2 regions of the Ralstonia condita genome follow, and region 1 is predicted to be linked to the other one. Evidence: predicted binding sites of a transcription regulator. Region 1 holds the regulator's gene; the other holds the start of a gene.
What was found. Region 1 encodes FliA, which starts transcription of late flagellar genes. Its sites were predicted from a motif close to CTAAAGTTTNNNNNNNNNNNGCCGNTA; they were not measured.
Positions count from the first base shown of each region.

Region 2: fliD (flagellar filament capping protein FliD) is a predicted target of FliA. The motif match lies at 8,322-8,348, and genes of this name have one in related genera.

Region 1 covers NZ_CATYWO010000002.1:892,638-904,202, forward strand. Annotated here, with positions in the region: gene nosZ (TAT-dependent nitrous-oxide reductase) at 1-659, opposite strand, end outside; gene R2N03_RS10590 (FAD:protein FMN transferase) at 880-1,965, opposite strand; gene R2N03_RS10595 (nitrous oxide reductase accessory protein NosL) at 2,064-3,053, shown strand; gene flhB (flagellar biosynthesis protein FlhB) at 3,332-4,495, shown strand; gene flhA (flagellar biosynthesis protein FlhA) at 4,913-7,003, shown strand; gene flhF (flagellar biosynthesis GTPase FlhF) at 7,000-8,799, shown strand; gene R2N03_RS10615 (MinD/ParA family ATP-binding protein) at 8,813-9,553, shown strand; gene R2N03_RS10620 (RNA polymerase sigma factor FliA) at 9,562-10,323, shown strand; gene R2N03_RS10625 (nucleobase:cation symporter-2 family protein) at 10,747-11,565, shown strand, end outside.
Region 2 covers NZ_CATYWO010000002.1:374,647-386,211, forward strand. Annotated here, with positions in the region: gene R2N03_RS08250 (methyltransferase domain-containing protein) at 1-346, shown strand, start outside; gene R2N03_RS08255 (GNAT family N-acetyltransferase) at 343-858, shown strand; gene R2N03_RS08260 (WbqC family protein) at 855-1,568, shown strand; gene R2N03_RS08265 (glycosyltransferase family 2 protein) at 1,565-2,839, shown strand; gene fliE (flagellar hook-basal body complex protein FliE) at 2,858-3,184, shown strand; gene R2N03_RS08275 (organic hydroperoxide resistance protein) at 3,327-3,749, shown strand; gene R2N03_RS08280 (MarR family winged helix-turn-helix transcriptional regulator) at 3,815-4,258, shown strand; gene R2N03_RS08285 (glycosyltransferase) at 4,245-5,339, shown strand; gene R2N03_RS08290 (flagellar protein FliT) at 5,350-5,706, opposite strand; gene fliS (flagellar export chaperone FliS) at 5,762-6,184, opposite strand; gene fliD (flagellar filament capping protein FliD) at 6,235-8,277, opposite strand; gene R2N03_RS08305 (flagellin N-terminal helical domain-containing protein) at 8,464-9,285, opposite strand; gene R2N03_RS08310 (LuxR C-terminal-related transcriptional regulator) at 9,684-10,319, shown strand; gene R2N03_RS08315 (sensor domain-containing protein) at 10,320-11,565, opposite strand, start outside.

The sequences.
Region 1 (11,565 bases):
TGGAACTCGTTGCCGCAGAACACGCGGGTGGTGTGGTTGATCTTGTCATCCACCGGGTCCCGCTTGTCCGGGAAGACGCCATGGAAGCCCTGGACGTTCGGCAGTTCGACGATCTTGTCGCATTCCATCGTGTCCATGCGCACCCGGGCGAGCCGGCTGTGGATCTTGTCGTTGACGAAGATGTATTTCCCGTCGTACGTGCCGTCGGTATAGGACGGATGCACGTGATGGGTATCGCCGGTCCAGTACTTGAGCGTGCCGTCCGGGTTGGTGCCCATGATCTTCTTCGATTCGTTGGTGATGCCCCAGCCCACCAGGCAATCGATGTTGAAGACGGGGATGCGCTTGAAGCAGCGCCCCGAAGGCAGACCGTAGATGCGAACCTCACCCGAGTGGCCGCCGCTGGAGAACGCGTAGTACGTGTCCAGCTGGCCGGGCGGCACTTCGTACTTGCTGTAGTCGACGCCGCCGGCTGCGCTCGCTTTGCCATCCGCCGGTGCCGCTGCCGCAGGCGCGTCCTTGTCCGTGCCTTTGTTGCAGGCTGCCAGGCCGGCGGACAGGCCCACGCCGACCAGGCCCGCCGCCGTCCGGTTCAGAAAGCTGCGTCGTGTCGGACTGACAGGAATCGGATTCTCGAAATCATTTTTGGATTGGCTCATCTTTTACGCTCCCTCAGAATTGGAAACCACATTAACAAACCGTCAATTTTTGCTATTGATAGCCATCAAAGGTCATGGAAAACCCATCCATTCGAATTGAATTGCAATGGCTCCTATTCGATTGACCATTGGAAATTTGAATAACCTATTTTTAATGAGGCTATTCGGATATGAATGAATGTGACGATGCCGTTGCGCTTTGTGCGGGTTGCGGAGTGGATCAGGTGGATGTGACAGGGCGACCGCCCAGCGCAGCAAACGCGGTTGTCATCCGGTCTCGATGACGGCCATCCACATCGCGCAGGATGAAATAGGCGGCCAGCCCGAGTTGCTCGGCCGCCTCGAGGCCGCGCTCGGGGCCCAACACAATCAGCGCCGTAGCGTATGCGTCGGCAATCGCACACTGCGATGCGACCACGGTGACGGAAGTCAGGCCATTGGCGATTGGGCGGCCTGTACGTGGATCGATCTCGTGTGAGTAATGTTGCCCATCCTGCTCGAAGCAGATGCGGTAATCACCCGACGTCGCCATGGCCAGATCGCGCAATGGCACGATGAACCGGGCACGGCGCGGTAGCGTCCGCTGAGGCTCTTCAATACCGATTTGCCACGCGCGCCCGTCATGGCGCCGGCCCTTGGCGCGCACCTCTCCACCCACCTCGACCATGTAATCGGAGATGCCAAGCGCGTCGAGCGCGATGGCCGCCTGGTCGACACCAAAACCCTTTGCGATGGCCGATAGATCGGCATAAACGCGAGGGTCGGCTTTCGTGGCGGTACGCGTGCGCGGGTCGATTTCCAGTGCGCCGGTGCCGACTGCGCTCTTGAGCATCGCCAGCTCGTACGGCGTTACCACACGTTGAGCCTTTTCCGGCCCGAAGCCCCACAGGTTGACGAAGCTCCCGGCGGTGACATCGAACGCGCCATCCGTTGCGAGGCTCACTGATCTCGCCATCTGCAATACGCTGATCGTGTCGGCGGACAACGCTAAGGGGCGCCCGCCCGCATACCGGTTCAGTTGCGACAGTTCCGAGTCCGCCCGATACGTTGACATGCGTTGGTCGACTCCCTGTACAGCCGCATCCACGGTAGCGCGCGCCGCATCGAGCAATGCCGTGTCATCAAGCGATGCAAGCGCGAGCCGGACGTGATATGTCGTGCCCATCGTGTCGCCGTCGAAGGCATAGCGATACCGCACGGGCGGTGCGCTCGCGGCCGGACTGGCGGTCCAGCGCAGCGTGTGCGCCAGGCCGGTGGGCCCGATATTCGGCAGGGTTCCACGGAGGGGCGGAGTGCAACGGTTCAAGATTTCACCGCACATATCAGAAGCGGCCGATGGTAGCGCGACGCCTGCAACACAGATTGATGCGTATCAATTGACCGGAGTCCCCGTGGCTGGAATTGATGCAAATCAAGTATTGCGGATGCATTTTTTATCCACAATGCGATGTCAGGTATTTTTTTGGGCGCTTTTTTGCTATGCAGAAACAGGAAATGCAAATACCGGAAAGAAGCGCTGATTTAAAAAATGGCGACAGCAATGCATGCCCTCGATCAATCGGGAAGATGGGCAGCGCCGTTATGCTCGACACCCCGGCCTTGGCTGGCTGTGACTGCCAATGGGTTCGTCCATGCCACGCCACGGTGTCTTCGTTCCGTCTCTGGTCAGTGGGGCAGCCGCAACGGCTGGCTTCCCTTGGAGCTTTCACTGGTGATCCGTCGCTGTCACTTTCCGTCCAGCGCAGTCTTTGCCTGCGGTACCCGCGCCGTTCGATGGAGCGGGCCATGACGACGCGCCGCCCGCTGTTGGCAATGGGCGCAGTGCTTGCAACGCTCTGGTCTCTCTGGTGGTTCGTCGGGCGTACAGCGCTCCATGCCGAGCCGCAGTTACCTGACGAGATCTGCTTTGTCGCGCCGGCCGTGCCTTACGATCCGCGCTCCGGATTGCAGCGGGATGCCCCGCGACCGGTTCCCGCTGGCGCCCGTTGCCCCGTCTGCGGGGTCTTTCCCTCTCGCCATCCCGAGTGGGCTGCGCAACTTATTTTTGCCAACGGCGATGCGTACTTCTTCGATTCACCGCTGAGCCTGTTCATCTACCTGCGCAACCTGCAGCGCTATGCACCAGGGCGTGAGGCCGCGGAGGTTGCGGCCAGCTACGTGCATGCCACGGGCGACGGCGGTTGGGTTCCGGCACAGCAAGCTGTTTACGTGTGGGGATCGACGGTCCCGGGACCCATGCGGCGCGGCAATCTTCCCGCGTTCCGGAATCCGGCGGATGCGCGGCAGTTCATCGCGCGCAATGGCGGCATGGTGATGCGTCCGGCGGATATCACGGCCGAACGGTTGCAGGATCTCGAGCCGCACCGCATGCATCGCGCGGCAGATCGCATCTAAGGGGTCCGGTGTGTCTGTGCAGCCATGGGCCGACCGTCCCGAGCCAAAGGGGGAGGCAGGCGGCGCTGGCACCCCGGGGTCTGAGGCGCTACGGCCGAATGACGGCGAGCTCCAGCAGCGGCCACTGTGCGGGATGGACCCGGGGAGCGTCGCTCAGCCGACACGATTGGTGCCGGCTTTTTGTTGATAAGCGTGCTTTCAAGGCGTCTTCTTTGCGCTTCGATGGGCTGATCGGGTCGGGATAATGCGATCGTCCATGTCCCCCTCGCACATCCGGCATGTCCGAAGAAAGCGATCTCGAAAAAACCGAACCCGCCTCTCCGAGGCGCCTCGAGCAGGCGCGCGAGGAAGGCGATGTTCCCAGATCACGGGAACTGGGTTCGTTCGCCCTGCTGGCCGTCAGCGCCGGCGGGCTGTGGGTGATGGGCGAGTCGATCGTGCGTGCCGCGTCGGCGTTCCTGGCGCGGTGCCTGGAATTCCACCGTTACGACTACACGCGCGCGCAGGACCAGTGGACCTATGTGGCCGCGCAGTTCACGCCTTTGGCCGTGGTGCTGGGCGGGCTGCTGGTGCTGCTGGTGCTGGCCGCGCTGTCGCCGCTGGCGCTCACGCGCGGGGCGATTTCCTTCAAGCCGCTGACGCCCGACATCACGCGCCTGTTCAAGCTGCAGGGCCTCACGCGCATGTTCTCGGTCGAAGGCCTGCTCGAGTTGCCCCGCCTGCTCATCAAGCTGGCGTTGGTGGCGGGGGTCGGCTGGTGGCTGATCCGGCATTACCGGGCGGACTTCATCGAATTGCCGCAGCAGGACCTGCGCACCGCCATGGGCGACACCATGCACGTGGCAGGCGTGGCCTTCCTGTGCATGGCGGCCGTGATGCTGCTGGTGGCTGCCGTCGACGTGCCGTTGGCGCTGTGGCAGTACGCCCGCAAGCACCGCATGACCAAGGAGGAAGTGCGCAAGGAGCATCGCGAATCCGAAGGCGACCCGCACGTCAAGGGCCGTATCCGCGCGATGCAGCGCCAGGTGGCCCAACGCCGCATGATGGCCGACGTGCCCAAGGCGGACGTCATCGTCACCAACCCGACGCACTACGCCGTGGCACTGCGTTATTCCGAGACGGAGGGCGGCGCACCCCGTGTCGTGGCCAAGGGCGCCGACATGGTGGCGGCCAAGATCCGCGAGCTGGGGACCGAGCACAAGATCCCGATTCTGGAAGCGCCGCCGCTGGCCCGTGCGCTGTATCGCCATACCGAGATCGGCCACCAGATTCCGGAAGCGCTTTATGCGGCTGTTGCCGAAGTGCTGGCCTACGTCTACCAGCTGCGCCGCCTGCATCAGGTGGGTGGCCGTGCCCCGGTGCGCCCGACCGACCTGCCGGTGCCGGCCGATATGGACCCAGGGCCACAGCCCGGCCCGGACGACGAGCCCGAAGACGCATAAAGCGTCGCCTGTCGAGCAAAAAGCTCCATGCGCCGAGCTCCGAGCTTGGATCGCCGAGCAAAAAGCTCCATGCGTCGAGCTCTGAGCTCGGCTCGCCGAGCAAAAAGCCTCGCGCGCTGAGCTCCGAGCTCGGATCGCCGAGCACAAAGCTCCAAGCATCGAGTTCAGAGCTCGGGCTGCCGAGCAAAAAGCCTCGTGCTCGACACTTTTAGCTCGGCGAACGGCTGTTTGAGGCTCGCGGATGTCTCGCTTGGCGCGCAGTTTGGGCCAGACGGCGCCAATGGCCGCTTCCGCACCCCCCGGTGGGAGGGTATTTCAAAGAAAAGCCGCCTTTTGAGCGGCTTTCTCGCTTCTTCGATCTGGCAGCTTGCCCGGCAAGATGGCATCCATCGAAAAGCCCCCCGCTGCCCGTCATCCATGAACGCCGCACTGCTCCGAGTTACCGACATCCTGCGCCGGGGCGACTACCGCTCGGCCGCCGGTCCGGTTCTCATCATCCTGATTCTGGCGATGATGGTGCTGCCGCTGCCGCCGTTCATCCTGGATCTGCTGTTCACGTTCAACATCGCGCTGTCGATCATCGTGCTGCTGATCAGCATGCACACGCTCAAGCCGCTGGATTTCTCGTCGTTCCCGAGCATCCTGCTGATCACCACGCTGATGCGGCTGTCGCTGAACGTGGCGTCCACACGCGTGGTGCTGATGGAAGGCCACACCGGCCCCGACGCCGCCGGCAAGGTGATCGAAGCCTTCGGCCACTTCCTGGTGGGTGGCAACTACACCGTTGGCATCGTGCTGTTCGTCATTCTGGTGATCATCAACTTCATGGTGATCAGCAAGGGCGCGGGCCGTATTGCCGAGGTCAGCGCGCGCTTCACCCTGGACGCAATGCCCGGCAAGCAGATGGCCATCGACGCCGACCTGAACGCCGGCCTGATCCGCGAAGACGAAGCCCGCAAGCGCCGTACGGCCATCGCGCAGGAAGCCGAATTCTTCGGTTCCATGGACGGTGCCAGCAAGTTCGTGCGCGGGGATTCGGTGGCGGGTATCGCCATCCTGCTCATCAATATCGTGGGTGGCCTGGCCGTGGGCGTGCTCCAGCACGGCATGGATATCGGCCACGCGGCCACCAACTACACGCTGCTGACCATTGGCGACGGCCTGGTCGCACAGATTCCGGCGCTGGTGATCTCTACCGCGGCGGGCATCATGGTCAGCCGCGTTTCCACCGATAAGGACGTCGGCCAGCAACTGTCGAGCGAGCTGTTTGCCATGCCGCCGGTGCTGATGACCACCGCCGGCGTGCTGGGCGTGCTGGGCATGGTGCCGGGCATGCCGCACATCCCGTTCGTGCTGTTTGGCGGCGGCCTGGGCTACCTGGGCTGGTACCTCAAGAAGAAGCGCGAAGTGCCCGAGGTGGAGCCCGTGCTGCAGGCCATTGCCCCGGTGGATACGCCCGAGGCGAGCTGGGACGACGTGTCGTGGGTCGACGTGCTGGGCCTGGAGATCGGCTACCGCCTGATCCCGCTGGTCGACAAGAGCCAGGACGGCGAGCTGCTGCGCCGCATCAAGGGCATCCGCAAGAAGTTCACGCAGGACATGGGCTTCCTGGCGCCGGTGGTGCACATCCGCGACAACCTGGAGCTGGGTCCGTCGTCGTACCGCATCACGCTCAAGGGCGTGGAGATCGGCCACGGCGAGGTGCAGCAGGGCAAGTTCCTCGCCATCAACCCGGGTGGTCAGGATGGCCGCCTGGGCACCCAATTGCCCGGTACCCCCACCGTGGACCCGACCTTCGGCCTTCCGGCCATGTGGATCAGTGCCGATGTGCGCGACCGCGCCCAGGCCGAGGGCTACACCGTGGTCGATTGCAGCACGGTCATCGCCACGCACGTCAATCAGTTGATTTACACCCATAGCACCGAGCTTCTCGGCCGTTTGGAAGTGCAGCAGTTGCTCGATCATTTGGCCAAGGAAGCACCGAAGCTGGTCGAGGACGTTGTGCCCAAGCTGTTGCCCGTCGCGACCGTGCAGAAAGTGCTGCAGAACCTGCTGGACGAAGGCCTGCACATCCGCGACATCCGCACCATCGTCGAGACGCTGGCGGAACACGGCGGCAGGACGCAAGACCCCGCCGAACTCACCGCCGCCGTGCGGATCGCGCTGGGCCGGGCGATTGCCCAGCAGCTCTTCCCGAACAAGACCGAAATGCAGGTCGTCACGCTCGACCCGAATCTGGAGAACATCTTGGTGCAAAGCGTCGTTGGCTCGAATGCCGGCCCGATCGAACCGCAACTGGCCGATTCGCTCATGCAAGCGGCTGCGGATTCGTCGCGTCAATACGAACAGATGGGTCAGACGGGTGTCCTGCTGGTGCCGCCCGCGCTGCGTCCGATGCTTGCCCGCCTGTTCAAGCGTGCCGCACCGAGCCTGCGCGTGCTGTCGCACGCTGAAATTCCAGATCACCGAACGATTAAGGTTGTCGCCATGCTTGGAGGCCGCGCATGAAAATGCATCGATTCACCGGACTGACGTCGCGCGACGTGCTGCGCAAGGTCCGCGACCAGTTGGGCGATGACGCGCTGATTCTGTCGAACCGCGCCGTGCCGGGTGGTATCGAAGTCATTGCGGCCTCCGATACCCATCTGGATGCGCTCATCGATACGCAGTCGATGGCGCCCAGGACTGCCCAGCGTCGTCCGATGGCGCCTGCGCCTATTCCCGAGCCCGCTCCGGTCGCTGAAGCGGTCGCGCAAGCGCCTGCCGAGGAACCGGCTCAGGCCGAGACGGCCGCGCCGGCTGTGGCCTCGAATGCGCTGGCCCGCCTGCGCAACCGCTTCATCGCGTCGCGTCGCAACACCGTGCAGGAGGACGCGCCCGCCGGCCAGGCCAAGCCCGCGGGCAGCACGCTGCAGACGCGCGTGGATGATGACGTTGCACTCGATACACCGGCGGACGATCCGCTGTTGGCGTCCACCCGCATGCTGGCGGGCCTGTCGCTGGACCGCGCCACCCAGGATGCGGCCGAGACGCTGGCCAGCACGGCGCAGTTCATTGCCCGCCGCACCGTTGTGCAAGAGGAAGAACCTGCCGAGTCGGTCAAGCGCACGGCGGCCCGCCGCGAGCACGATGAGAAGCCGGCCACGCTTCGCAGCCTCGCCGAGCGCGTCGAAGCACAGGCGCGTGCCGCACGCACCGAGTTGCAGGCCGAGGCCCGCAAGCCTGCAGACATCTTCGTCCGCATGGAAGACACGATGGCCAAGCCGGAGATCGTGCGCGATGACATGAGCCTGCAACGCTCGGCCATCCAGGCGGATTTCAAGGCCGAGACCGATGCCATGACCCGCCGCATGGTCGGCGAGATCGAAACGCTCAAGAGCACGCTGAACGACGCCATGTCGAGCCTGGCCTCGCTGGGCGTGAAGCTGGGCGACCCGGTGCGTACGCGCCTGTTCCAGACCATGCTCAACGCAGGGTTCTCGGCGCAGCTCACGCGCTACGTGCTGGAGAACATGCCGCAGCACGACTCGTATGAAGGGGCGCTGGACTTCGTGCAGCGCGCAATCGAAAAGAACCTGGCCGTGGTACCGGACGAAAACAGCCTGCTCGACCAGGGTGGCGTGTTTGCCCTGATGGGCCCGACCGGCGTGGGCAAGACCACCACGACCGCCAAGCTGGCCGCGCGCTTCGTGCTGCGCCATGGCGCATCGCGCGTGGCGCTGCTCTCGACCGACAGCTACCGGATCGGCGGCCATGAGCAACTGCGCATCTACGGCAAGATCCTGGGCGTCTCGGTGCATGCCGTGAAAGACGCGCAAGACCTGAGCCTGGCGCTGAACGACCTGCGCGAGAAGCACGTCGTGCTGATCGACACCATCGGCATGAGCCAGCGCGACCGCGCCGTGTCCGAGCAGATGGCGATGCTGCATGCCGTGGGCCCGTCGATCAAGCGCCTGCTGCTGCTCAACGCTGCCAGCAACGGCAAGACGCTCGATGAAGTGGTGGGTGCCTACCGCGACGCTAACCTGGCCGGCTGCATCCTGACCAAGATCGACGAGGCCGCCTCTGTGGGCCACGCGATGGACGTGATGATCCGCCGCCGCCTGCCGCTGCACTACGTGTCGTACGGTCAGCGTGTGCCGGAAGACATTGCGGTGCCCAACAAGAAGCTGCTCATCCACCGCAGCTTCCGCGCGGGCGCGGAGCAGTCTTCGTTCGCACTGGATTCGGATGAGTCGCTGCTGGTGGCGCAAGGTGCCGCGCGCAGCCGCGAACCCGGCCTCGCGGCTTTCGATTTCGCCTGAAAAGGGGGCGACCATGACGATGCCATTCGTCAAAGACCAGGCCGCCGGGCTGCGCCGCATGCTCGGCCAGGCCACCAGCCGCCGCGTGCTGGTGATTGGCGCGCAGGAGCAGGTCGATGACTTTGTCGACAACCTGCGCATCGCGCTGTCTGCGATGGGCCGCGACGCGGCCGTGGTGAGCGCGCAAGCCACGCTGGCCGTGGCCGGCATGCTGGAGCAGCACGACGACACGGCGGACGTCACCCTGGTGGCCGCGCATTTCGGAACGCGCGCGCTGAGCACCGTGGCCGAAGCCTGCGATGACGTGCTGCTGACCTTCTCCGATAGCCCGGAAGGCATCAAGAGCGCGTACACGCTGCTCAAGAAAACGGCCGTGCTGCAAGGCAGCGCCGGCATCCGCACCGTGGTGTGCGGTGCGCATTCGGTGGATTCCGCCGTACGCGTGTTCAGTAACCTGGCCAACACCGTCGGCCAGTACCTGAACACCCGCATCGATTTTGCCGGCTACCTCCCCGAGGATCGGCACGTTGAACTGGCGCTTTCGCTCGGCAAGGCCGTGGCCAGCGCGTTTCCCGCATCGCCCTCGGCCGTGGCCTTCCGCCAGCTTGCCGAGGAGATGCTGAGCTGGGCCAGCGCCGAGGCCCAGGCCGGCGAGGGCGAGACGCCGTCGCGGGTAGTGGTGTCGGCGCAGACACAGACGACGTCGATACCGACGCCCCGCGCCTCTGCGCGCGCGGCCGAGATGGTTTATTGAGGCGCGGCATGAACGAGGCGCCAAAGGCAGGCATGGATATGTACACCGCAACCGGTCGCAAGACCAAGTCCGACGAGATGGCCACGTACGCACCACTGGTGCGCCGCATCGCCAACCAGATGATGGTGAAGCTGCCGGCCAGCGTCGAGCTGGACGACCTCATCCAGGCCGGCATGATGGGCCTGCTCGATGCGCTGTCACGCTACGAGGAAACGCAGGGCGTGCAGTTCGAGTTTTACGCGGCCCAGCGTATTCGCGGCGCCATCCTGGACGAACTGCGCGGGTCCGACTGGCTGCCGCGCGGTCTGCGCCGCAACGCCCGCACGATCGAGCAGGCGATCCAGAAGCTGCAGCAGCAGAAGGGCCGGGCGCCCACGGAAACGGAAATCGCCGCCGCGCTCGGCATGTCGCTGGCCGAATACCAGAAGCAACTGGTCGACCTGCAAGGCAGCCAGCTGCTGTATTACGAAGATTTCGACCGCGAAGACGCCGACGCCTTCATCGAGAACCGCGCCGCTGAAAACGGCGCCACCCCGCTGGACCAATTGCTCGACCACGACCTGCGCGAATCGGTGGTGGCCGCCATCGAAGGGCTGCCCGAGCGCGAAAAGCTGATGATGAGCCTGTACTACGAGCAGGACCTGAACCTGCGTGAAATCGGCGCCGTGATGGGCGTGTCGGAGTCGCGCGTGTGCCAGATCCACAGCCAGGCCATTGCGCGCATCCGCGCCAGGCTGCGCGACCGCGCGTGGCTGCCGACGCCGACCTGATATCGCCCACCATCCCACTGCCAGTTGCCTAATGCGCGGCCAGCGAGTCACCTCGCGGCCGCGCTTTTTCGTTGGGCGGCGCCGTGGCAAGGCGCGCAGCGGCGGCATCCCGCACCCATGTCTGGCCATGCCGCAACAGGCAGGTGCGAGGCACGCTGCTCGATTCCCGAGGCGTATCGACTTTCACGGGGTGCAGGCGCAGCCGGGCGCCGGACAGGTTGATCAGCGCGCACATGCATTTCGGAACGCAAAATATGTACACAAAAGATGCTGCGAATTGTTGACAGGATGAATGGCCGCCGCCAAGATGCCGGCAAATGCGCGGCATCACGCCGCGCAAATGTCGGCAGACCGAGTACCTTGCCCCGTCTGCCTCAGCACGCTCCCGGCACGTACACGGGGGCGGCCCCTGGAGACAAGACCATGCGCCAATCCCCCGGCCAACCATCGCCTGCTTCGGCGCCCCGCGTCGATCCCGTCAACGAACGTCTGCCGCTGCCCCGTCTGTTTGCGCTGGGGCTGCAGCACCTGCTGGTCATGTATGCCGGCGCAATTGCGGTCCCGCTGATTGTCGGCAATGCGCTGGGCCTGTCCAAGAGCGATCTGTCGTACCTGGTCAATTGCGACCTGTTTGCGGCGGGTATCGGCACGCTCATCCAATCGCTCGGGTTCCTGATCTTCGGGATCCGCCTGCCGGTCATGATGGGCGTGACGTTTGCTGCGGTGGCACCGATGATCGCCATTGGTGTGGAGCCCGGCATGGGGCTGCCCGGCATCTTCGGGGCGTCGATCGTCTCGGGCGTGTTCGGCATCGCCATTGCGCCGCTGATGGGCCGGTTGCTGGGCCTGTTCCCGCGCGTGGTGACGGGCACGGTCATCATGCTGATCGGCTTTTCGCTGCTGAGCGTAGGCATCAACTGGGCCGCGGGCGGCCAGCAGATGATTCCGCAGGTGGTCGACGGCGTGAAGCACATGGTGCCGAACCCGGCGTTCGGCGATCCATTCGGCCTGGCCATCGCAGCGCTCGTGCTGGTGACGATCCTGCTGCTGACGAAGTTCGGTAACGCACTGCTGTGCAATATCGCGGTGCTGCTTGGCATCGTGACGGGCACCCTGGTGGCGGCGGCGTTTGGCAAGGTGTCGCTGGCCGATGCGAGTGCCGCGCCGCTGATGACGCTGGTGACGCCGTTCCACTTCGGCATGCCGAAGTTCGAGTTGTCGGCCATCATCTCGATGTGCATC
Region 2 (11,565 bases), 520 kb from region 1:
CGCAGCCAACAAGCTGGCCAACTTCTGGCAGCAAGCCTCCAGCCACTTGACGGACTTTGAAACGCAGCATGGCAGCGCGCCCGCCGTCATTTACGGCGCGGGTTTCTACGGCGCCTACACCGCCAGCAATCTGCAACAGCCGCATGCCCTGCGCGCGTTTGTCGATCAGAACCCGTACCTGCAAGGGTCGTCCCTGGCCGGCAAGCCGGTGGTGGCGCTCGACAGCATTCCTGACGAAGTTGAAGTGGTGTACCTGGCCGTGAACCCGGTCATTGCCGATGAAGTGCGGCACACCGTGGAAGCCGCGTATCCGAACCGCTTCCGCTATTTCCGCTTCCAGCCATGATCGCGCGCGGTTCACTCGTCCTTCGGGAATGGCGCGAGAGCGACATCCCTCAACTGCTGCCGCTGCGCAACGATGTGCCGACGCAGTTGCAGCTCATGACCCGCCCGCGACCGAACTCCGCCGCGAGCGTGCGCGACTGGCTGATCGCGAAATCGAAGCAGAGTGACCTGGTGCTCTTCGTCATTGCCAGCCAGGCGGATGACAGCGTGCTGGGCTACCTGCAGCTGAACCACATCGATGCGGTCAACCGACACGCTTCGCTGGGCATCTGCCTGGCGTCGTCTGCGCAAGGCAAGGGCCACGGGCGTGCGGCGTGCGAAGCCGCGTTTGCCTACGCCAGCGAAACGCTGTGCCTGCGCAAGATCACGCTGGAGGTGTTGGCCGAAAACACGCGCGCCATCGCGCTGTACGAGAAGCTCGACTTCCGGACCATCGGCACGTTGGCTGGCCACTACTTGCAAGACAACCGCTGGCATGACGTTGTCCTGATGGAACGGATGTTGTCGTCATGAAGGTCGTGATCACACAGCCGATGCTGTTCCCGTGGGTCGGTCTGCTCGAGCAGATCCTGCTGGCCGACGTGCTCGTCAATTACGCCGATGTGCAGTTCTCCAAGGGCAGCTTCACCAACCGCGTGCAGATCAAGGAGCCGGCCGGCACGCGCTGGATGACGGTGCCGCTGGAGAAGTTCCACCTCGGTGCGCGCATAGATGAAGTCAAACCCGCTACCAACGTTGACTGGCGAGCGCAGCATCTGCGCATGCTGGAGCAGGCCTACGAGGCCGCGCCGCATGCAAGCGACATGCTGGCGCTCGTGCGCTCCGTGTACGACGCCGACTACGCCAACATGGGCGCACTGGCACTGGCGTCCATGCGCGCGGTGTGCCGCTACCTGGGCATCGACCTGGACAGCAAGTTTGTCGACTCGCCTGAGCTGGACATTCCCGGCCGCAACAGCGACCGCGTACTCGCCATCGTGAAGAAGCTGCAAGGCGACACCTACATCACTGGACACGGCGCCAAGAACTACCTGGCCCACGCCGAGTTCGAGCAGCAAGGCGTTGCAGTCGAATACATGAATTACGCCATGCGGCCGTATCCGCAACTGCATGGCGCGTTCACCCCGTTTGTCAGCAGCCTGGACCTGATTGCCAACCACGGCCCGGCCGGCAAGCAGTACATGTGCCCTCAGACCCTCAACTGGCGCGAGTTCATCCAATGAGTGAGATCGAAGCAATCCAAACCGAAGCGCTGCAGGACATCGCGCCCGTGAAGCACGACGCGGTCATCCAGCAGGTTGCGCTGAGCGTCTGCATCCCGACCTACAACCGCGCCCGCTATCTCGAGAATCTGCTTGCAGAACTCGTCTCGCAGATTGGCGAGCTGAAGTTCAGCTACGAATTGCTGATCGGCGACAACTGCTCGACCGACGCCACCGAAGAGGTCGTGGGCCGCTACCAGGACAAGCTGAACATCCGGTATTTCCGCCGCCCGTCGAACCTCGGCTCGGCAGAAAACCTGAACCAGCTCTATCGCAGCGCGCAGGGCAAGTACGTGCTCTACCACGCCGATGACGACCTCCCGATCCTGGCCGAAATCAACAACAACATCGACATCTTCGAGCGCAACCCGGGCGTGGATGTCATCTTTGCGCCGTGGTTCATTCACGACTTGCCGACGCGGCAGGACGTCACCGCGTTCTATCGCCAGGACGACAACTACCTGATCGAGCAGCACGACTACGCCAAGCTGCTGGCACTGGTGTTGTCGCACCACCTCTTTCCGGAGATCTACCTGGCGCGCCGCGAGGTGATGGACCGCATCTACTTCAGCGCGCCGGAACCTGCGTTCTACGCCTTCGTGCACGCGGCCGAAATGCTCGGCTCCAGCGCGGTGTACTTCAGCAAGACGCCGTTCTATCGTTCGGTCTCGCGCTACTTTGCCGACGAGACCCGCGCCCAGGCCGGCAACGAAGAAGTGAAACACGCGTGGGACCGCTATCGCGGTGGTCTCGAATATCTGTTCGGCAAGTTCTCGCACACGCTGCCGGCCGCCGAGCGCCCCGAATGGCTGAACGCCATCAACCAGTTCGTGCTGGCACGCATGAAGGTTGCGCTGCGCCTGCGCACGCATGAAGGCGGCAACTGGATCGACAACTACTACATCGCCAACCGCGTCCGCGCGCTGGGTGAAGTGTCCGATCTTCCCGCACCGTATGACCTGTACCGTGTCAACGCGGCGTTCGAATACGTGACCAAGCTCGACCCGTTCAAGCCCGAGCCGCCCAAGTACGCCACGCTGCGCCGCGCGCCGCTGCAGGTCTTCCACCACGCGCACGGCTTTGCCGACACGGAGTTCCTGGTGCTCGACGACGATGACGCCATTCCGCATCACACCATCGTCGTCACGCCGATCCCGATGGACATTGCGGTGCCTGCCGGCCGCGAAGTCCGTTTCGTGTCGGAACTCGAAACGCTCGCCAAATTCCCCTGAGTCACTGGTCACACCCACATGGATCTCTCCAACGCCCATTCCGTGGTCTCGCTGATGAACAGCGTGCTGGCGCCGTCCACTGTCGGCGGCAGCACAGCCAGTGGCGAAACCGGCAAACCCAGCGTCGACTTCGGCTCCGTGCTGAAGTCGTCGCTGGACCGTGTTGACGCCTCGCAGCAGAAGGCCGAGGCCATTTCGCGCAGCTTTGAGATGAGCAACAACGATGTCGACCTGCATGACGTGATGCTTTCGCTGCAGAAGGCCAATATCGACTTTCAGACTGCCGTGCAGGTGCGCAACAAGCTGGTGTCGGCGTACCAGAGCATCATGAGCATGTCGGTCTGACGCCATTCCTTTTCCCGGTCAGCAAAAAGGTCTCCTCCTCCAGGTTGCTATTTGTATTGCACACAATATAATTGCACAATCGATTTTATCGATTCCCGGCCGACATGCCGCCGACCGGCTTCCTGAAAAAGAGGACCTGACCATGAAGACGCTCTACCAAACCCAAGTCACCGCTGAAGGCGGCCGCGCCGGCCATGTACGCAGCGCCGATGGCGTGCTCGATCTGCCGCTGTCGTTGCCGCGTGAGCTCGGCGGCGCGGGCGGTGCAGCCACCAACCCCGAGCAGCTGTTTGCCGCAGGCTATGCCGCATGCTTTGAAAACGCCGTACTGCACGTCGCGCGCCTGAAGCAGATCAAGCTGGCCTCGACAGCCGTCACGGCCACCGTGGGCATCGGTCCGCGTGAGGACGGCGGATTTGCGCTCACGGTCTCGCTGGCTGCGACACTCGGCGGCGTGGACCAGGCGACGGCGGAAGCGCTTGTCATGGCTGCACATGGCGTCTGCCCCTATTCGCATGCTGTCCGTGGCAATATTGACGTCCAATTGACCACGGTCACGCGCTGAGCCCACCTCGGGCCGCCGCGGCATCCGCCGCGCGAGCGCCAAGACCGTCCCCCCGGGAGTGTTCCGTGAACGACGTGCTGGCGCTCGATCAGCAGCTTTGTTTTCCTTTGTACGCCGCAGGCCACTTGCTGACGCGGCTGTACCGTCCGTTGCTCGACGAGCTCGGGCTGACCTATCCCCAGTATCTCGTGATGATGGCCTGCTGGCAGCAGGCGCCGTGCGCCGTGGGCGACCTCGGCCGCGCGCTGTATCTGGACACTGGCACGCTCACGCCGCTGCTTAAGCGACTCGAAGAACAGGGCCTGCTCACCCGCACGCGAGATCGCGAAGACCAGCGCCGCGTGGTGATCGAACTGACCGACGCAGGTTGGGCGCTGCGTGAACGCGCGACCAGGGTGCCGGAAGCGCTGGCGTGCAAGATCCCGCTGAAACTCAGCGAGATTGGCGCCACGCGCGACGTGTTGCGCAAGCTGCTCGACGCGCTCGCGACGGCCGATGAGCGAGGCTAGTGTGCAATTGACGTCTCCCGACCTTGCGCTCGTCGTCATCGCCCGCAACGAAGCCGCCAGCATTGAACGATGCCTGCTCAGCGCCAAGCCCTTCGTCAGCCGGATGGTGGTGCTCGATACCGGCTCCACCGACGACACGGTCGCCATTGCCGAGGCCTGTGGCGCCCGGGTGAGCCACTTCGCCTGGACGGATGATTTCTCCGCGGCCCGCAATGCGGCGCTCGCGGCGGCCAATGCCGACTGGAACCTGGTCCTCGACGCCGACGAGTGGCTGGAAAGCGGCGGCGAACATCTCCGCATGCTGGGTAGCACGCCGCCTTCACTCGGCGTGGTCTGCGTCAAGAACGATACCGATGCGGGCGAATCGAGCCACCTGATTGCATGGATTCCGCGCCTGTTGCCACGCGGCGTGCGCTATGTGGGGCGCATCCACGAGCAACCCGTGTCGTCCTTGCCCGCTGCGCGAGTGCCGGTTGTGATCCGTCACGATGGCTACACCCCCGCGAAGATGCAGCACAAGGGCGAACGCAACACCCGCCTGCTGCTGGCCGAACTCGAACATCGGCCGGATGATCCGTATGTGCTGTACCAGCTCGGCAAGGAAACCGAGCTCCATCGGGAAGACCACGCAACGGCCGCGCAATACTACGCCCGTGCCTATGACCTGGCACCGCCGGACGCGCCCTATCGCCGCAATCTGGCGCTACGGTATCTGTATTGCCTCGGCAAGGCGGACCGGATGGAAGATGCCATGGCGCATGCGGATGTCAGCATCCGCGCGTGGCCGGATTTTCCCGATCTGTGTTTTGCGTTGGGTCTCGTGCTGGTGGACGCCGCGGTCAGGCACCCCGAAGACGCCGATACCCGCTGGCTGCCGCTGGCGGAACAGGTCTTCAACCGGTGCCTGGAAATCGGGGACCGCGCAGACATGGATGGCAGCGTGACCGGTCGAGGCAGCTTCCTGGCCGCCCAGCAACTCGCCATCGTGTATCAGATGCAGAGCCGTGCGCTGGCCCGTAAGTCAGAGCAGTATCTTGCGATGTCGAAACGGCTGCAGGACGCCCCGCAGCCGCTCGCCTAGCGGTGACGCCTCAGAAACGCGCCATGCTGCCGTAGGCGTTGCTCGCGGTGCTGGCGCGGCGTGCCGTGTCGATGCGCTTTTGCAGGCGCTCCAGGCGCGGATACACCATCGCCCTCACCCGCGCATCGTCCTCGAGGATGCGCACCAGCAGCGTGCGCTTGCGCTCGATGTCGGCATGCGAGAGCGGCGGATGCGGTTCGGAACGGCGCAGTGCGTCCACGTAGATGGCGCTTTCGCGCTCGAGCGTGCTGACCACCTCCCAGTTGCCCACTTCGGCCGCGCCGACCATCTCGGCAGTCAGGCGCGCGATGGCTTCGTAGCAGGCGAACAGACTTTCGCTGTCCTTGATCGGGATGTTGCGGTGCATATTGGCTCCAGGTTGGGCCGAATTCATCAGAAATGGGGCTGCGCGGCCGGCCGCGTCAGCTCACAACGCTCAAGTGGCTGTTGACCGCGCCGGGCTGGCCAATCGCGGCCCAGGCCTCTTGCAGCGGCACCAGCAAGCCGTCGACCTCGGCGAGGACGCCAACGTCATTGGTGGCGTTGGCCAGCAGCAGGCGCCGGAGCATGTAGTCGTACAAGCCATTCAGCTGCGCGGCAATCTCGCCGCCACGCTGATGGTCGAGGCTGGCCTGCAGGCCCTGGCCGATGATCGAAATGGCCTTGTCGACCGCGCGCAGCTTGGCAGGCACGTCGCTGCGCTGGATGGCTGCGCTCGCCATGCTGATGGCGGCGCGCGCGCCCTCGAACAGCATGGCGATCAGACGGTGTGGATTGGCGTCCACCACGGACGTCTCGATGCCGACTTGCGCGTAGGCACCGATGGCGCGGCGAGCTGCGTACATGGGAAAAGTCCTCGCTGTGATCTTGTTATGGGTGGTGCGTCGATCCTGGCTTAGCCGCTCTTCGTCTGGTTCTGGATAGCCGCGAGCTGCGTGGTCAGGTAGGTACTGGTATTCGTCATGCTGGCCACCAGGGCCGACAGTGCATTGAACTGCGCGTAGTACAGGGCCTGCTTGTTGTCCAGGCGCGTCTGCATGACGCTGATCTGGTTGGCCAGCGAGCTGAGCGAGCTGTTGATCGCGTCCGTCTCGTTCTGCACCATGCCGCTGGACGACAGCAGGTTCGTCGTCACGGTATTGAGCTGGGCGGCATAGCCGCGCTGCACGGTCACGGTACCGCGGCTGCCCACCGCGCCACCGGCAACCTGCACGGTCAGGCCATCGACCGCCGTCCCCGTGGCGCCATACAGGTTCTGGCCCGAACTCGTGGCGGCCACGCCGTTGATGGTGCCCTGCACGTCCAGGCCCGCGACTGCGGTGGGGCTCGAGCCCATCAGCGATGCCGCGCCGTTGCCCGACACCGACACCGCCGAGACCGAACCGAACTGGCTGTCGGTGATCGTCATGACGCCGCTGGCATTGGCCGATACCGAGGCAGTGACCTTGGCGGTCTGCAGCGTGGTCGAAGCGTTGATCTGGCTCTGAATCTGCGCAGCCAGGCTGGATGCGCTGTAGCTGCCGGCCGGCACGGTCACGTTGACGGCCATGCCGCTGATGTTGAACGCCAGCGTGTCGTTCACGCCCGCCGTGATGGTGGTGTTGGCCGCAGCGGAGCCCGTGAGCGAACCCTGTGTCGCCAACTGCGTGACGCTGACGGCGTAGGTGCCCGCCTGGGTGGTGTCCGTGAAGGACGGCACGCTCACCAGCGAATCGGTGGCCGTACCCGTTCCCGCAAACAGGCCCGCGACCTGGCTGGGTGAAGCCGCAATGGCGGCGGACAGCTTTGTGTTGTCCACCGACAGCGTACCGTCGGCATTCATCGTCACGCCCACGCTGCCCAGCGATTGATACGTGCCCGTACCAATCGCCTGCCCCAGCACGTCGGTAATCTGGTTGATCAGCGTCTTGGTGCTGACATCGCCTGCCAGCGGGCCATTGTTGGCGCTGTTGCTGGTGTCGATGTTGGTCAGCGTATTCAGTTGCGTGCGCAGTGCGTTGTAGCCGTTCACGAAGCTGTTGACGGCATTGGTCGTCGCGGTCGGATCGTTCGCCACCGTCACCGTGGTGCTTCCCGTCTTGGCGAGCGTAAACGACGTGCCCGTCACCACGTTGGACAACGTGTTGGTCGGGCTCTGCACGGCAATGCCGTTGATGGTGGCCAGGGCGTTCTGGCCCGTGGTCACTTCGGTCATGTTCTGCGTGCCGGCCGGGTCCTGCGCAAGCAGCGACTGCAACGTCGAGTCGCCCGAGACAGAGATTTTCATCTCCGAGTTCGAGCCGCCCGCCGTGGAGGTCAGCACCAGGCGATACGGGTTGCCGCTGCCATCATTCACGATGCTGGCAGAGACGCCCAGATTGGCGGAATTGATGGCGTCGCGAATGCCCGCCAGCGTGTTGTTCGACGAGTTGATGGTGATCGAACCGCCCGCCAGGCTGCCGTTCTGCGTGAAGGTGGCGCCCGAGTATTTACCATTGGAAAACGTGCCGCCGGACACCGTGCCAAACGAGAACGACACCGTGGTGGACGTCCCGCTGCCGATTGCCGTGGTGGTCGACGTCTGCCCCTGCGCGGCCAGCACCTGCGATTGCGCAAGCTGCGAGACATTGACTGCGTATGAGCCCGCCGCTGCGGCGCTGGTCACGGAAGCGCTCAGCACCGACGTGTCATAGCCGCTGGCCTTCATCGCGCTGTAGTTCGACGCGGTGGTCAAGTTCGAGAGCGCAGTCTGGAAAGTTGACAGCGCACTTTTGAGCGTCCCCACTGCCGAGAGCTGCGTCTGGTACGAGCTCTGCTGATTCTGCAGCAGCGTCAGGGGCTGACTTTCCACCTTCATCAGGCTGGAGACCAGCGTGTTGACGTCGATGCTCGTCCCGATACCGGGAATCGAGATCGGTGGAACGTAGTTGCTGGTCGTGGAGGTGGTGGTAGTCGCCATGATCGGAACTGGAGAACGTCTGCTTCGGCGGGATTTTCCCTACAGAACGGCAGCGCCCGCCACTTCTTTAGGGCATGTCAGCCGCTCTTCACAATCGGAAGCTGAACACAAGAAAAAGGCCGGCGCCCCTTTGGAACGCCGGCCCTTGCCACGCTGCCAGGCAGCAGGGCTGCATCAGCCTACCGATTAGCCCTTCAGCAGGCTCAGGATGCTGTTCGGTGCCGAGTTGGCTTGCGCCAGCATTGCCGTACCCGCTTGCTGCAGGATGTTCTGGCGGGTCATGTTCGACGTTTCCGCAGCGTAATCCGTGTCGATCATCGACGACTTGGCAGCCGAAAGGGCGGTGTTCGACGAGGTCAGCGTATTGATCGTCGAGTTCAGGCCGCTTTGCTGGGCACCCAGGCTCGCGCGAGCTGCCTTCAGGTTGGTCAGATCGGTGTCGATGGCCGCCTGGGCAGCAGTCGCGTTGGCGGTCGTGCTCACGCTGGTACCAGACAGCGTGCCGAAGCTTGCCAGGTTGGCGTTGGTGACGGTAGTCGTATCGGTCGCCGCATTCTGACCGTACTGGAACGTCGTGGACGTGACCGAACCATCGAACAGCTTGTTGCCGTTGTAGTTAGCGTTGGTCTCGATACTCTTGTTGGCTGCAGCCAGCTGTTGGTATTCCTTGTCCAGGTTGGCCTGGTCAGTGGTCGACAGGCCGCCGTTGTTGGCTTCAACGGCCAGTTGGCGCATGCGCTGCAGGTTGTTTTCCACCTGGCCCAGGTACGAATCGGACGTTTGCAGGTACGCCAGTGCCTGGTTAGAGTTCTGGATACCTTGCGTTTGCGAGTTCAGCTTGGTGGTCAGGCTGCTGGCCACAGCGTAGGCGGCGGCGTCATCCTTGGCGCTGTTCACGCGCAGACCGGTCGACAGGCGCTCCAGCGACGTTTGCAGAGCGGACTGCGATTGCGACAGTGCTTGCTGCGTTTGCAGGGAGGAGATGTTGGTATTGAGGCTGAGGGACATGACGGCTCCTAAGTTTCCCGATGGTTTGTTGCCCGTGTTTGCTAATTCCGGCTAGGCCGGGCAACGTGACCTGCAACTTGAAGGGGATCAGGTCTGCGTTGTACTCAGGTTATCGGTGGCCCCGGCAGAAAGTTTAGGGTCGACTTGACAAATTTGTGCGCGAGGGGCGGTTTGGGCTGGCGGGCTCCGCATTCCGCGCACCTCCGAAGAGTCGGTCGGCCGTCTTCTTGACGGCAAACCGCTCGGCTATACTCGTCCGGGCAGACCAGAAGCGCCCAATGACGCTATATAGAGCGCGCGATCGCACAGATGGGGAGTTGCCAGCCCGCCGGCGCAGCACGCAGCCCGCCGGCGAATAGAAGAGCTCAACGCGAGCCCGTTTGACCGCAACGCCCACCATGCTCAATGTCCTGATTGTCGAACCCCACGATATTGCCCGCGTCGGCCTGCGCCAGATCCTGAAGGATTCACGCCTGGCCCGGCAGATCGAGGCCGTGCCGGACCTGCGCAACGCCAACCACGACCTGCTCGCCCAGCGCGAGTGGGACGTGATGCTGTTCTCGGTGGAGTCGGCCACCGGCGACGAATTCCAGACCATCAAGACCGTGCGCCAGCAGCATGCCCGCCTGGCGGTGCTGGCGCTCGGCCGGCATCCTGAAGCCCTGCTTGCCGTGCGCGCGCTCAAGGCAGGCGCCTCGGGCTACCTGCCGATGGACGCCAGCCAGCCGCAGTTGCTTGCGGCGGTCAACGCGATCTCCAAGGGCAAGAAATACCTGCCCTCCGACCTCGTGGAGGTGTTGGCCGACAACCTGAACGTCGATTGGGACAAGCCCCGCCACGACATCCTCTCCGATCGCGAATTCCAGACCCTGCGCATGCTGGGCTCGGGACGCACGCTCAGTGAGATTGCCGAGGCGCTGCAGATCAGCGCCAAGACGGTCAGCGTATACAGGGGCCGCGTGCTCTCGAAGATGAAGCTGCGCAACAACGCCGAGCTGACCATGTACGTGGTCAGCAACGGCCTGCAGTTCTAGCTACAGGAACCGCGGGATGCGCTCACCGTAGCGGCGGGCGTTCTCGCGCACCAGATTTTGCACCGCGCCGGGCTCCAGCGGCCGCGTGAGCAAGTAGCCCTGGAATTCATCGCAACCAACCTCGCGCAGGAAGTCGAGCTGTCCGGTGCTCTCCACACCCTCGGCCACAGTCCTCATGCCCATCGCCTGCGCCATCATGATGATGGCCCGCGTAATGGCCGCGCGTTCGGCCACGTGCGGCAGGTCCTGCACGAACGAGCGGTCGATCTTGAGCGTATCGATCGGGAAGCGATGCAGGTACGACAGCGACGAATACCCGGTACCGAAGTCATCCAGCGCCAGTGACACACCCATCGCGCGCAACTCGGTCAGCAGGGCATGCAGCGACGGGTCATCCCGAATGAGGATGCCCTCGGTCATCTCCAGTTCGACGGCGTCGCCGGGGAGCCCGCTGGAGGACAGCGCCCTGCGCACCATGTCGCTCAGTTTTCCGGAGCTGAAAGCCTGGCCGGACAGATTGATCGACATGCGCAGGTGGGGCAGCCCGATGCGGCGCCAGCGCGCAAGCTGATCGCAGGCCGCACGCAGGATCCAGCGGTCGATCTCGACGATCAGTCCGGTCTCTTCGGCGTCCTGAATGAACTGGCCGGGCATCATCCGGCCAAAGTCGGCCGAATTCCACCGGATCAGCGCTTCCACCCCGACGATCCGGCCGCTGCGGACGTCCACGCGCGGCTGGTAATCGGCATAGAACTCGTTACGGTCGCTGGCACGGCGCAGGCCGGATTCGATGCGGAAGCGGCGCGAAACGCGATCGTCCAGGTCGCTGGTAAACGTCTGAAAGTTATTTCGGCCGCGCTCCTTGGCCAGATACATGGCGGCGTCGGCCTTGCGCAGCAGCGTGTGGGGGTCATCGCCGTCGCGTGGCGCCACGGCAATGCCGATCGACACGCCCAGATACAGCTCCTGCCCCTCGATATGGAAAGGCGCGCCGATCGCCGACAGGATGCGTTCGGCCACGCGGCGCGTGCCCATGGCGTCCAGCGACTCCAGCATGACGACGAATTCGTCGCCGCCCAGGCGGGCCACGGTGTCGGCCTCACGCGCACAGGCTTGCAGACGCGCGGCCACCTCGCGCAGCAGCATGTCGCCGAACTGATGGCCCAGTGTGTCGTTGACGTTCTTGAAGCGATCCAGGTCCAGGAACATGACGGAGACGCGCGAGCGATTGCGTCGGCCCAGCGCC